DNA from 2 places in the Acetomicrobium flavidum genome. Region 2 is predicted to be linked to the other one. Evidence: riboswitches for the same ligand, from Rfam matches in the RefSeq annotation. Region 2 holds a riboswitch; the other holds the start of a gene.
What was found. A riboswitch is a leader RNA that binds a small molecule or an ion and turns the genes downstream of it on or off. The one in region 2 is predicted to bind molybdenum cofactor.
Positions count from the first base shown of each region.

Region 1: it holds a riboswitch for molybdenum cofactor, as region 2 does, so the genes downstream of both, BUQ78_RS07550 (ABC transporter substrate-binding protein) here and BUQ78_RS00230 (molybdopterin-dependent aldehyde oxidoreductase) in region 2, are expected to answer to the same signal.

Region 1 is NZ_FSQZ01000001.1:1,510,296-1,517,777, reverse strand. Features, by position in the region: gene BUQ78_RS07565 (nucleoside kinase) at 1-1,413, opposite strand, end outside; gene BUQ78_RS07560 (ATP-binding cassette domain-containing protein) at 1,476-2,498, opposite strand; gene BUQ78_RS07555 (ABC transporter permease) at 2,505-3,203, opposite strand; gene BUQ78_RS07550 (ABC transporter substrate-binding protein) at 3,355-4,206, opposite strand; molybdenum cofactor riboswitch at 4,283-4,402, opposite strand; gene panF (sodium/pantothenate symporter) at 4,478-5,932, opposite strand; gene BUQ78_RS07540 (YhdT family protein) at 5,929-6,222, opposite strand; gene ilvD (dihydroxy-acid dehydratase) at 6,224-7,482, opposite strand, start outside.
Region 2 is NZ_FSQZ01000001.1:40,296-47,777, reverse strand. Features, by position in the region: gene BUQ78_RS00235 (pyridine nucleotide-disulfide oxidoreductase/dicluster-binding protein) at 1-424, opposite strand, end outside; gene BUQ78_RS00230 (molybdopterin-dependent aldehyde oxidoreductase) at 607-3,339, opposite strand; molybdenum cofactor riboswitch at 3,688-3,806, opposite strand; gene BUQ78_RS00220 (hypothetical protein) at 4,056-4,502, opposite strand; partial or broken gene BUQ78_RS00215 (DUF3100 domain-containing protein) at 4,506-5,320, opposite strand; gene BUQ78_RS00210 (M20 metallopeptidase family protein) at 5,355-6,551, opposite strand; gene BUQ78_RS00205 (serine hydroxymethyltransferase) at 6,566-7,482, opposite strand, start outside.

The DNA.
Region 1 (7,482 bases), 1.5 Mb from region 2:
ATGCCTTTGCGCTCCCCTGATCACTGAAGGCCACTGAAGCAAGGTATCCTCAGGGCTTTTTCCTCGAGTGCGATGATCTCGAACCAGACGTCGTATTAATCTATTATCCGTGGTGCTGGTCCTATTGTGTCGATCCAAGTTGATGCCCGTCAAGGGGGACACATACAAACGCCACTTCTGAGCCTCCGGAACGCTTTGGCTTATGGATTCATTCAGGCCGTGTATGCCCTCCACTATTATGATGGTATCTTTGCCCAAACGCACCGTGCGCCCCCTTTCCCTGCTGCCGGTGAAGAAGTTAAAACGGGGCAGTTCGACCTCAAAACCCTCGATCAGCTTTATTAGGTTATCGTTAATAAGATCCAGATCTAAAGCTTCCAGAGCTTCAAAATCGTAATTTCCCTTTTCGTCCCTAGGGGTTCTTTCCCTCTCTACAAAATAGTCATCTAAGGAGATCATAAAAGCTCGCTTGCCGAAGACCTGAATTTGTATGCGCAACCTCTGGGCCGTCGTCGTCTTGCCGGATGCTGAAGGTCCGGCTATGCAAATAAGCCTGATGTCGTCATTGGTCGCAATCATTTCCGCTAAATGAGACAGCCATTGAGAGTGCAATGCCTCAGATATCTGAATCACATCGTTGGATTCTCCCCGCGACACCAAGCCGTGAAGGCTTTCCATGGTGCTCACGCCCAAGATGTCGAGCCATTTGGCATATTGCGTAAATACTTCGGACAAACGTTTCGAGGGCATAAAAGGCGGAAGCCCCTGAGGATAGGCCACAGTCGGGAAACGCAGGACCATCCCCTGCTCATATGGCACCAGATCAAACACTTTCATGTAACCGGTAGATGGGGCCAGGGGAGCGTAAAAATAGCCGTACATATCGTTACATCTATAGACCTCTATGGGATCTACTGCTGCCCATCGAAATAAGTTAGCCTTATCCACATTGCCCTGGCGGGTAAATATCCTTATCGCCTTATCACCGGAGATAATTTCTCGCTTCAGTGGAATATCCGAAGCTACTAATCTCTTGAGTTCTTCTTTGATCGCCCAGACCTTGTCTTCAGAAACTGATCCCGATTCAAGCTCACAGTAATATCCGTCGCTTATGGAATGCCTTATAAAGACGTCCTCGGACAAGGCCCTTTTAGAGGCAAGCACCAACAAAAAGCTGAGGCTTCTTCTGTATACCTCCATCCCTTCAAAGCTGGAGGTATCGACAAACTCCACAAAACAATCATCATCTACCGTCCAGTCTAGGGACCGCAAATAATTATTTACCCTCCAGGCAACTATATTGGATTCGCCATCTTTCCCGCAGGCCAAGAGAACTTCTTGCCCCTTTAAGGGCCTTTCTGACGTCAAACTGCCATTATCCTTAATGTGAACCGTAAAGCTCGTCTTTTGCAACCCTTAACCCCCAAAACTGGAAATGTATGATTTCTATGATGGTTATACATTTACAGCTTAAATTATAGCCACTGAGCTGCCGAAGGCTTAAATGAGGCATATACCTCCATCCCTGGATATATATCGAGACTTTTGATATAGTCTTTGTCGACCAAAGACACCAAATTTAATTCGCCAAGGGCAATGGAAACCCTAAGTAGCCCGTCGTTAGAATAAACCATCTGCGTTACGAGGCCGCGAAGTAAATTGCATGCTGACCCTCCATCATCGTTGATGGCATTGCTCAGCAGGGATATGTCACCGGGGCTTACAGTCACGGCATTTGAAGAAGATGGAATGCCTGAGACATAAATTTTCTGTCCATCCTTTAGCTTCTTGCAGTAAAGACCGTCGCCAACCTTTTCCCATGGTCCGAGGATGACGTTTTCTGGGCCATGGCTTGCGACGCGGCCTCCCCACAGAGAAATGGTTTCGTCGGCTGAGTTGTAAAGCCACAACAAATCGTGGCTGACCATTATTATAGTAGTCTTCCACTCTTCCTTTGCCCTTACCACAGCCTCATTTATGAGGGTCTCAGAGACAGTATCTACGTTGGCCGTTGGTTCATCCAAAAGTAGGACCTTCGGTCTCAGTGCCAATCTAGCAGCCAATGCAACCCTCTGTGCTTCTCCTCCTGAAAGCTCATACCATTGCCTATTGGCAAAATCCTTTACGGGTAAGCCCACCATTTCCAAGGCCTCTTTAACACGATGTTTTATTGTGTTCAAATCCATATGCCTCATCTTTAAACCAAATGCTACGTTATCCTTCACCCTGCGGGTTAATAGCCGTGTGTTTTGCAAAAGCATGGTCACCTCTCGGCGCAAAGAGGGCACAAGCTGAGGCGATACTAAAGATCCGTTATAATAAATGTTTCCAGCATCAGGCTCATCCAAGAAGGCTAAAATCCTCAGTAATGTTGTCTTCCCGCTGCCATTGGGGCCAACTAAGCCATATATCTTGCCCTCCTCTATCACCAGATGGTCTATGGAAAGGGCACATCTTTCGTTATAGTAGCGTTTGATCCCAGTTAATCTGTAAAGCATCATAGCTCACCGCGATTGTCGTCTTCTTTTAGCAAAGGCCAGGGTACCATTGACTAAAAAGGCTATTAGAAGAAGTATTAAGCCTAAGGCTATACCCATGGCAAATTGTCCTTTATTGGTCTCAAATGCCATGGCTGTCGTAATGGTCCTTGTTCTCCATTTGATGTTTCCGCCAAGCATAGAAGCGGAACCAACTTCGGATATGATGCGACCGTATGCCGTTACTGCCGCCATCAAGATTCCATAGCGAGCTTCCCATAACATATCCAATACTAATCTTTTTCCTGTAGCCCCCAAAGTAAGAAGTGTATCCCTTACTGACAGATCTAATTCTTCCACTGCCTGAGCCGATAAGGCAATTATGATAGGAAGTGCAAGGACAACTTCGCCAACGATGACACCCTTGATGGTAAAAAGTAAATTCAAATTGCCAAGCGGACCCCGGCTCGAGATGAAAGCGTATACCCATAACCCAACCAGAACCGTTGGAAGAGCAAGCAATGTATCTGCAACCGATCTTATGAACCGCTTCCCGGGGAAATCGGAGTATCCTAAAAAGAAGCCGAGCGGAAAACCGATCAACAAAGCAATCAATATGGCCAACGAAGACGCTTTGAGCGTAGCGTAAACGGCGGAATAGACTTCCTCGTTTCCGCTAAATAACAAAACAAAAGCCTCTCTTATCCCGTCGAATATATAATCCACAAAGTTCGACCCCCTTAAACGTACCTTATCAAGCAATAAATAATAATGCAAGTATGATATATAATATAAAGACAGGCCGTCGCAGGGGGATGCAACGGCCTCATTGGGGGATTGGAGCATTCTATTATCAACTTAAAATGCGTAGGATGTCTTATTTGGATGTGGCGTCAGCATTTGGGAAAAACAGCTGCTTTCCCATGAGCCTGAAGTCTGCTATTGCTTTTTGCCCTTCTGGACCTGCCATCCACTCTATAAACTTCTTTGCCAAATCATATTTGACTTTCGGGCAATGCTCCGGGTTAACGGCTATTACGCTGTATTGGTTTATCAGATATTTATCGCCCTCGCAAAGGATCACTAAAGGCGGATTGCCCTGATGATCGGCTTCGTATTTTATATAGGTTCCTCTATCGGTGAGGGTATAACCCTTCTTTTCGGCAGCGACATTGATGGTTACCAACATGCCCTGACCCGTTTGTACATACCATTCTTCCTTATCGGGAACAGGTAATCCCGCCGTCTTCCAAATGAACTTTTCTTTCATGTGAGTGCCGGACTCGTCTGCCCTACTGACGAAAACGGCCTTTTTCTCGGCAATCTTTTTGAATGCCTCGGTCGATGTTAATCCCTTTATTCCAGCTGGATCCTCTTTGGGACCGATGATGATGAAGTCGTTATACATCACCTGAGTTCTGTCGATGCCAAATCCCGCCTCCACAAACTTCTTTTCAGAATCTGGATCGTGAACCAGCAAGACATCTACGTCGCAATTCTCGCCCAATTTCAAAGCCTTACCCGTACCGGTTGCAGTCCACTGAAGGGTTATGCCGGTATCGGCCTTGAAAAGCGGTGCCAGGTAATCGAGCAACCCCGTATCATCAGTGCTCGTGGTGGTGGCCATTAAAAGCACCTGTTCATCTGCGCGAGCTATACCCTGAACGAAAGATAGGCACAGCAAGGATATGATAAAAATTGGCAATATCCTTTTGACGAACGTCTTCATGCAAATCCCTCCTTAGCCTGGTATAGTAGATTTTTGGTAAATCCTCATAAATAAAACCCCTTCCCGTTAGGAAAGAGGTTTTAAAGCTCTTCCTCCTTTCCAGACGGGAGGCCTTTTCGTTTCCAAAAAGACCCTATCGATCAATGCTCATAGGCAATATGCCCTTAGATACATTGATTCGGAGGCATTTAATTTTTACATCTCAAATTACGATGACGCACTGCTAAAACTAATAATACTAAGCAGCCTCTTAAATGTCAAATCGATCTACTTACTCCCACACCTTCTTCACGGCATCGACAGACGGACGAGACATGTAACTCCCAATCACAAAGGCTACGAAAGTCACAACAAAGGTGGGAACAATTGGGTGTACACCATGAAGTATTGAAGAATATTGGCTGAGCAATATAAAAAAGACAACCCCGACTATCATTGAAGCCAATGCGCCGGAAGCGGTGGCACGTTTCCAATATAGACCCATCACTATGGGCCAGAAAAAGACAGCCTCGAGACCACCGAAGGCAAAAAGGTTTATCCATACTATCAAACTGGGCGGATTTAATGCAACCAGAAATACGATGACCCCTATTAAGGCAGTGACTATAAAACTAATGCGCCTAACCTTAGAGTCGTTATGCGCTGCATCGGGGTTGATATATCCCACATATAAGTCGTTGATAATTGCCGCTGACGCCAACAGCAGTTGAGAATCTACAGTAGACATGATCGAGACCATGGGTCCGGCCAAAAATATGCCTGCAAAGATTGGAGGCAAAATTTTAATCGTCAGCGTCGGAATGACGGAATCTACAACCTCAATGCCCGGCAAGGCCCCCCTGCCGAGAGCGCCGGCCAGATGCATGCCCAACATCAAAAAGCCGGTCACGAACGTACCTATTACAATGGCCCTATGCATAGATCTCGAATCCTTATACCCCATACATCGCACCGCCGTATGGGGTAGCCCTATTACCCCAAGACATACCAATATCCAGAAGGACAATATGAAGGGTTTTGTCACAAAACCCCCCGCTCCAAAGGGGGTAAGCAATGCAGGATCTTGTGCCATTATCCTCGCGCTAATGGCCTCCATGCCTCCTCCGGCCCTTATTATCCCAAAGAGCAAGGCAAAGGTTCCGCATACCATCACTATCCCTTGAAATGCATCGGTCAATACGACAGCCCTAAATCCGCCAATGGCGGTATAAAATACGACTGTTAAGGCAAAAATAAAGAGGCCGACCTTATACGGAACACCTATTGCCTCAAAAAGCCTTGCGCCTCCTATAAATTGGGCCACTATAGCAGCGGTAAAAAATATTAGCAGGCTAACCGAAGCTATCACCACGACTGCAGCATTTTCATACCTGACCCTCAAAAAATCGTTAATGGTAATGGCATTAATCTTTCGAGCTACTATGGCAAACTTCTTGCCCAAAAAACCCAATGTAAGATAAGCAGTAGGTACCTGTACCATTGCAAGCAAGACCCAGCCCAAGCCAACCTTGTAAGCCATGCCAGGCCCGCCAATGAAGCTGCTTGCGCTGACATAAGTGGCAACCAACGTCATGGCCAATACAAACCCACCCATGGAGCGATTGCCTATGAAGTATTCGTTCAAAAAGGATGCCTTTGTCTTTGCAATGCTTCTGTTGGCCAAGTAACCAATATAAAATACTATAGCAAGATATAGAACTATGGGGATTGCTACCTGGAAGTTCATCCTTCTTCACCTTCCGGGACTGTGCCTTTTCCATCGCTATCCAACGGTATGTCCTTAAAGAAAAACTTCACCATGGCCCAGGAGGCGAAAGAAAACACCACAAACCCCATGATACAACTCCAGAAAAACCAACTTGGAAATCCCATAATAAATGAGTAACTTGTTACGGGCTTTGAACCCAACCCATAGGCAAAACCGTACCACCAAAAAAAGTACAACAGCGTCAGCAGCAGAGAGTAAAAAGCTTCCTTGTTGGCTAACTTATACCGTGGATCTTCATTGATATCCACTTCATTTCACCTCCAAGACTGCTCCTTTTGCTCCGGAAGTCACAAATGCCCGATATCTTTCCAGAAACGGGCTATCGAGCTTCCGCAAGATCGGCTTCCACTGCTTCCTTCTCAATGAAAGCTCTTCGTCACTAACCTCGACATCAAGCTTACGGGCTGGAATGTCTATTACGATCAGATCACCATCCTTGAGCAATCCTATGGGCCCACCCTCAGCAGCCTCGGGCGAGACATGGCCTATGGACGCTCCCCTGGTCGCTCCACTGAACCTGCCATCCGTTATCAAAGCGACGCATTTATCGAGTCCCATTCCTGCCAAGGCTGAGGTCGGACCAAGCATCTCGCGCATACCAGGCCCTCCCTTGGGACCTTCGTATCTTATGATAACCACATCGCCCGCCTTGATCTTGCCGGAAAAAATGGCTTCAGTAGCTTCCTCTTCAGAGTCAAAGATCCTAGCAGGGCCAGTGTGTATCATCATCTCCGGGGATACAGCAGACTGTTTTACGACAGCCCCGTCCGGAGCAAGCCGTCCGTAAAGAACTGCCAAGCCCCCTTCTGCATGATAGGGCCTGTCAACGGGTCGTATTACTTCATCATCTAAAACCCTAACTTCCGCCAGGTTTTCAGCCACTGTTTTGCCAGTCACGGTGATCAAATCTCCGTCAATTAACCCAGCCTCAAGCAATCTGCTCATGACGCCCTGCACTCCTCCTGCAAAGAAAAGGTCTTCGATATGATAACGACCGCCAGGGCTCATGCTGCATATATGGGGGCACCGTCGACTCATTTGGTCAAAAAGCGAAAGGGGAAGGTCTAAACCGGCTGCCCACGCGATGGCTGGAAGATGCAGGGCAGTATTCGTCGAACCGCCAAGGGCCATGTCTACTGCAATAGCATTGATGAAGGCCACCTTAGTCAATATAGTACGTGGAGTTATTCCTTTATCGAGAAGCTGCATAATTGCCCGACCTGTCGCTTTGGCTAAGCGAATTCTCTCGGAAAAGACTGCCGGAATAGTTCCATTGCCTGGAAGCGCCAACCCTAAGGCTTCCATCATGCAGTTCATCGTGTTTGCCGTAAACATTCCAGAACAGGACCCGCATGTGGGACAGGCAATACTTTCCAATTTGCCAAGCTCATCTTCCGTTATTACCCCGGCAGCGCACTTACCAACAGCCTCAAACATCGAAGATAGATCTACAACGTTTTTATCGACATCTCTGCCGGCCAACATGGGCCCTCCACTTAGGATAATAG
Region 2 (7,482 bases):
GGGTCTCATCATTAAAGACCATACATACTTGGTAGCCCTTTTTTGCCAGTTCAAAGGCACAAGTCAACGAAGAAAGGCCTCCGCCGTAAATAGTCACGGACAACCCCTTTGGGGGAAGGCGCAGGGGCAGCCCCGTATCTTTAGTTTGTTCTAGGCAAGCCCTTTCAAGCTTTCCTATTAAAATGGCGCCGCCCTTTTGGGACAAGATACAGGCATCCTGACAGGGGTGATCGCAGATTCGGCCGATGATGTCCGGCAGTGGCATTGTCTTTGATAAAATTTTTCTTGCTTCATCAAAGCGTTTCTGTGCCATGGCTGCACAAAAGGCCTTTGCGTCGACTTTTAGAGGACATGCCGCCTGACAGTAGGGAAGCTCATCTTGAATGCAGCGTTGCTCAAAGTCATCGAGTTTATAGCGCTCCATTAATACTTCCTCCCGAATATCTCACAATGAGATCACATAACCAGATTAACCAGGTTTGCCAGGAAATTGACGCTTTCAGGGGATTCGATCAAAAGAAAAGTATAAAGATCCATGTCGGTTATCTTTTTAATAACGCCCGCCCCCGAATTTAAGCAGTCAAGGGCAGGCGTTATAGGGCATTTCTAGACGCGTTCTCCCCTGAGACCGGCGAGGACCTTTTCGGGTGTAGCTGGCAGACGATGAACCCTAACACCACAGGCATGGTAAATAGCGTTTCCAATGGCTGCATGTGGGCTGGAAAGCGGCAGCTCTCCTACTCCAGCAGCACCAAAGGGACCAAGCTCCCGGGGGTAATTTTCGAAGTAGACTATCTCTATGGCATCTGGGAGATCCTTAGCGTAGGGGAACCCTCCCCCGATGAGGGAAGAATGCCTTTTAATATCCTCAAAGTCCTCCGATAGGGCAAGCCCGATTCCCTGGGCGATCCCTCCGTAAATCTGGCCATCGGTCACCAGGCGGTTATTGACTTTTCCGATATCAGCCATCAAGGTCATCTTGTCCACGGCAACCTTGCCTGTTTCGGTATTAACCGAAACCTCGGCAAGAAAGACTCCATACATATAGACGACGAAGGGCCTTCCCTGTCCCTTTTCGTCGCAGGGAACGCCTGGAACGGTATATTTACCAACGTACTTCAACGGTTTACCAGCACTGACGGCTTCGGCGTAGTTCATATACGTCCCGTCGGGCTTCCGTAGGGATTTGAGCATTTCAGAACAGGCGATCCTGATTGCGCTGCCGGTCAACACCTGCTGACGCGATCCGCCGGAAGGCCCCGAGTTGGGGGTTTTAGACGTATCGGGCCAGGTAAATCTTATTCTGTCAGGCGTAATGCCCATGGGACGAAGCGCCTCGTGAGCTGTCCCCACCATGCCCATATCGGCGCCTTGGCCGTGGTCCTCCCAGGCAGCTACGACTGTGACGGTATCGTCGGGATTCAAAACTGCCCATACCTCGGAACTGTCTGGACCGTCGATCCCACAGCCGTAAACGGCCATTGAAAGTCCGACGCCTTTTTTGATCTTATCGGTGGATTCTTTCTTGGCCCTTTCCTTTGCCTCCTCATACCTTGGCTTGATGGCTTCAAGCATCTCGGGATAGCTGAAGACCTCAGGTTCCTGCCCGCTCGGATTTGTGGAACCCGGACGATAGCAATTTTTGTAGCGTATCTCCCATGGGTCCATGCCGATCTTCTCAGCCAGCTCGTCCATGAGGAGCTCGGAAGAGTAAAGGGATTGCGGAGAGCCGTAAGCTCTGAAGGGAGAACCCCATACGTGATTGGTGCAGACCGTCTGTCCTCTTCCCCTGATGTTGGGGATATTGTAGCCTGCTCCCATGAACTGGGCGCCTCTGAGCGTGAGCAAATCCCCAAACTCCGAGTAAGGCCCGTGATCCACAATGTAGTCCGTTTCCATGGCAAGAATTTTGCCTTCATCGTCGGCAGCGAACTTGATGTTCACAAAAAAGGGAGATCGCTTCCCCGTGTAGGTCATGTGCTGGAAGTAGTTGTACCTGAGGAAACAGGGCTTGCCCGTCGCCAGGGCTGCCGCTCCGACCAATCCCTCCATGGTCGGGCAGAACTTATATCCAAAGGTGCCGCCCATGGGGTTCGATACGAGCGCAATTTTATCGGGCTCTACACCAAGACCGGGAGCGATCATCAGTAAATGCAGATGAGCGCCGATAGTCTTGGAATGAATCTTTAGAACGCCGTTGTCGTCAATGTAGGCGAAACCAACGTCTGGTTCAATCGTCATATGGGGTTGCCTTTGCACGTAAAAGTCGTCTTCCACAACGTATGGGGCCTTCTCAAAGATGGGGGTCGTGGGCTCGCCCTTCTCCAGGTTTTGGACGTAGTAGACGTTTGGCGTGCCTGGGTGGATCTCAAGGGCGTCTTCGGCCATGGCTGCCGGAGCGCTCATGTAGGCAGGAAGCACTTCTAGGTCGACCTTTACTTTTTCTGCAGCAGCACAGGCGTTTTCGTAGGTATCAGCACAGACGATCGCTATGGCATCTCCAAACTGGAAGACCTTTTCATCGCAAAGTATCGGGCGATCCCATCCGTCTCCCTTATTGGTCGGGAATGTGATGAGCCCTGTTATGCGATTTCTGCCCTTAATATCCTTGTGTGTGACTACCTTGTAGACGCCGGGCATCTTTTCGGCCTCGGAGGTGTCAATGTTTTTAATATTGGCATGGCTCACCGTTGCCTGTACAAGCGCCAGTTGTAGCGTGCCCTTTGGCATCTTAAGCCCAAGGTCAGCACCGTAATCCAGCGTACCTGTGGCTTTGGCCACGGCAGTGGGTCTTGGGTAGGTTGTGCCCCAAATTTTGCCGTCTTCGGGCATCTTGAACTCCAGCTCCGACTCGTCCATCTCTCCCCTAAGGACTTTAGCTGCATCCATGACGGCGTTGATTATGGGGATGTATCCTGTGCAACGACATGCATTGCGGTTCTTGTGGAACCACTCCCTAACTTCTTCGCGTGTTGGAGATGGGTTGCTGTCTAAAAGGACCTTAGCCGAGATTATGAAACCAGGATTGCAGAAACCGCATTGGGTTACTCCGTGCTTAACGAAGGCTTTCTGGAGGGGATGCATCTTTTGGGGTGTTCCAATTCCTTCGATGGTGGTTATGGAGTCCCCGTCGTTAACCTTGTCGATCCTAAATGTGCACGATCGAACGAGTTTGCCATTTAAGATAACATTACAGGCGCCACACTGCCCTTGTCCGCAACCGACTTTCGTGCCCGTCAGACCCAGTTGTTCGCGCAAAACCTTTGCCAATGAGTCATTGCCATCTACTATAGGAATGTTGCGTTCTATTCCGTTGACAAAAAAATGCCTTTGGATCATCTCATATCACTCCTTCTCTTTCATTACGCGGCGCCATCTCATCCCATCTAAATAGAAACATATGGTAATTTTTGGCACCTAGTTTTCTCTCACCATTTGGGGTGTCTACACTCGCATGAAATTAAAGAAGAATTCATAACGATTGACGATCCTATATAACTTAGTAATCATTAAAGTATTTTTGCCATCACCTCTTTTGTGAATATAATATGTGGCCATTGAAATTAGTGAAATATCGAAGCACTGGCGTGCGTGTGAGATATAAGGATATATAAAAAAGTATGCTTCTCGCAGGATATTACGGATACCCATACTAAAAAAACAACCCCCTTCCTTCCGGGAAGAGGGGCAACAATATCGCTTCCTCCTTTCCAGACGGGAGGCCCTTTCGTTTCCGAAAAGACCCTATCGGTCAACGTTCATAGGCAATTACCCTTAGAACCATTGACTCGGAGGTTATATAAATACAACTTTATTATTACTATTTTAAATCATACTAAATATAGAAACAAATGTCAACTGAATGAGTTATCATGTATAAAACTCGAGTAAAATTGGATCGATGTCGCACCAAAATCATAGCGTAACTCTCATTGCTTCATAGAGAGATAATCTATTATTAGGGCCTTCGCCTGAAATGACGAAGGCCCTTTAACTAATTATATGAAAGAATTAAAGCTATTAAGCTTCTAATCTGTGAGGTAAATAAGTAAGTTTTAAATTTCTCCGATGAGCTTTAATACAATTTGCGCAATGATGGTAGAGCCTATGTATGTTCCTATGAATACCACAAAGGATACGATCAAGATCCTCCATCCGGTCTTTTTAAGCACACCAAGGTCTTTCCCAATTGAGATCCCGGCATAGGCGAGAATTGGCGTTGTGAGGGCTAAAAAGTTTACTTTTTGCGCCCAGGCATTAAAAATTGTTGCACCAGGAAATCCGGGAATAGTTACTATGCATCCGATTGTAACGATGTAGGCTACAGCAGGAATCCTGACCGGGATGACTTTTGCGAATATTACCCCAAGAATACTGATGGCGATTAAAAAAATCATGCCAGGGATGGCATCGATCATCGGGATATTTGCTCCAACGAAGTTGCCGACCAAAGTAATGATGCCGATAATTATAAGAACAGCAAGAACTTCCCTGATCTTCATCGATTAGCCCTCCCTAACGGCAGATTGACTTGGATATGTGCCATATTTCATTTTATAGAACTTTCTATACAGCCATTCTGTCATAGGCAAGGCCATCCAGAGGGACATATAAACCCCGTCCAGGCCGCTTAACATGTTGCTTGCCGCTCCCAGGGCCTGAATTTTATCGGCTATTTCAGGAAACATAGCGCTCAAAGCACCAACGGAGGCAGTCATCATGCTGGCACTTCCCACTCCGGAGGCCATGGCTAAAGCGAGGGGATGAAAGATTCCCAACGCTGCCGTAAACGTCGCCATAAGACCAAAAAAATCGTCCCAAAAACGGTGCCGCAGATGTAGACACCCATGACTCCTTGACCTTCGGGAGTATCCAAGCCGTAGATGTCACCTATCAAAGCCACATTAGGCTCTCTGGCGATCGAATGGGCTGCCCCTATGGTTTCTCGTCTAAGTCCCAAGTACACCGCCACGGGCACACCAATGATGACCGTGCCTAGATTGCCAAATTCCTGCAATATCAAGGCTGGACTTGTCCTTAATATCATTGGAATGTTTGGCCCCACAGTTGTTCCGTACTTTGCCATCAAGAGCATCAAAGTAACCCCAATTAGACTGCCGGCATCAATCATGTCCTTATGATTAGCAAGCTTAAGAAACTTGGGTCCTGAAAAGATTCCCATGATGAGCGCATAAAGCATTGGCAGCAGGACCACTTTGCCCGGGCCTATGGGAAACGAAAAAGCGCCGATCCACTCGGCTACGATCACAAAAATTAAAACCAATATATGGAGCTTCCAATTTTTGATCGCCTCAATCATACACCTATCCCCCTGTCTTAAATTGATCGTGCCCTTAAGTTGCCTGTATGAATTTGTCACAGGCAATTAAAGCAGATAAAGCTAAAAGTGCTGCTCCAAGCGGGAAGGCCTCTTCGTCGGCCTTAAAGTACGGGCTATGCCATGGATGTACGGCATCGATATCGGGGTTACCCACGCCAAGCCAGAAATAACACCCGGGGACCTTTTTTTGATATAATGCGAAATCCTCTCCTCCCATAGAAGGAGTCGGCAGAATGATGCCGTCTTCGCCGAATACTTTTTGAGCTGCCCACAAAGCTATCTTCGTTGCCTCCGGATGATTTACGACGGGAGGAAGATCTCTGCGATAGTTAAATTCGACCTTACACCCTAAGCCTGAAGCTGTATTTTCCACGGTTCTTTTCATCCAGCCTTCAATGGAATCGCGAAGGCCCTCGTCAAAGGTACGCACTGTGCCGGCAAGCTTTACCTCATCGGGGATTACGTTGTTGGCCATTCCCCCATTGATGCTTCCAAAGCTAATGACGGCCGACTTTTGGGGATCGACGTTTCTGCTTACGATAGTCTGCAGGTTCATGACTATGGAAGAAGCGCATACTATAGGATCAATTACCCTATGGGGATAGGCAGCGTGTCCTCCCTGCCCTATAACGGTTATAAAGGTGGAGTCCACAGCTGCCATTAAAGGGCCTTCCTTTAATCCTACTTTGCCTACCGGTATCTCGGGATTGTTGTGCAAACCAAAGATCATGGAAACATTGGGGTTTTCGAGCACGCCATCATCGATCATGGCCTTTGCCCCTGCGTTTATCTCCTCTGCCGGCTGAAAGATAAATTTGACGCTTCCTTGAAGTCCATCTTTAAGAGAAGCTAAAATTTTTGCAGCTCCTAAGGCGCAAGTGACGTGTATATCATGGCCGCAAGCGTGCATCACTCCATCGTTTTTAGAGGCATAAGAAAGGCCGGTCATCTCCTTTACAGGCAGTGCATCCATGTCCGCCCTAAGCGCGACGGTTGGGTTTTCTTTTGCCCCTTTCAGTAAGGCGACCACGCCTGTTTTGCCCACGTTTTCTTTGACTTCATAGCCCAATTCCTTCATATAAATGGCGATCTTCCTCGCCGTCTCGAACTCCTTAAAGCTAAGCTCGGGAAATTGATGGAAATCCCTTCGTAAAGTCCTTAGCTCCTCTGACATGGACTTGCTAAGTTTCATCACTTCATCTGAATACATGCCAATTCCTCCTTTTATTGCCCTTTGCCTGTCCGCAAAGCAAGCTCAGCCTTGGTCATGTAAAGGGGATGCCTCAGGCATATATCACGTACTTCTCGTTTAAAGCCGTGGATATTCGATTCATCCTCGTTTTCAAGGACCCTTACGACAAGTTCTGCCACTTCTTTGGTGTCGCATTCGTCAAAACCCCTGCTGGTGACGGCAGCAAGCCCTATGCGAATGCCGCTGGTGACCGTCGGCTTTTCGGGGTCATAGGGTATCATGTTTTTGTTGACTGTTATGCCTACCTCTTCGAGCTTCTTTTCAGCTTGAGCGCCCGTCATCTTCTTGCTCCCGAGGTCTACAAGCATGAGGTGGTTATCCGTGCCCCCTGAGACTATATCAAATCCGTTATTCTTTAACACATCTGCCATTACCCTGGCGTTTTTTACGACCTGGGCACCGTAAGCCTTGAACTCTTCCGTCATGGCCAGTTTAAACGTCAATGCCTTGGCAGCGATTATCTGAGGTATGGGCCCTCCCTGGATCCCCGGGAAGATGGCCTTGTCTATGCCTTGAGCAAATTCCTTTTTACACAGTATGTTTCCGCCGCGTGCTCCACGCAGCGTCTTAGTAGTAGTAAATGTGACGAAATCGGCGTAAGGAATTGGGGAAGGATGGACTCCGCCTGCAACAAGCCCAGCTATGTGGGCCATGTCCACCATGAGGTAAGCTCCAACCTTTTTTGCGATCTCAAAGAAGCGCTTGAAGTCTATGATCCTGGAGTAGGCGCTTGCTCCTGCGATTATTAGCTTTGGTTTTACCTCGCAGGCGATACGCTCTACCTCGTCGTAATCTATTAACCCGGTTTCTTTGTCTACGCCGTAGCTGTGGGCCTCGAAAAACTTACCTGAGATGCTGACGGAAGCTCCGTGAGATAGATGTCCTCCGT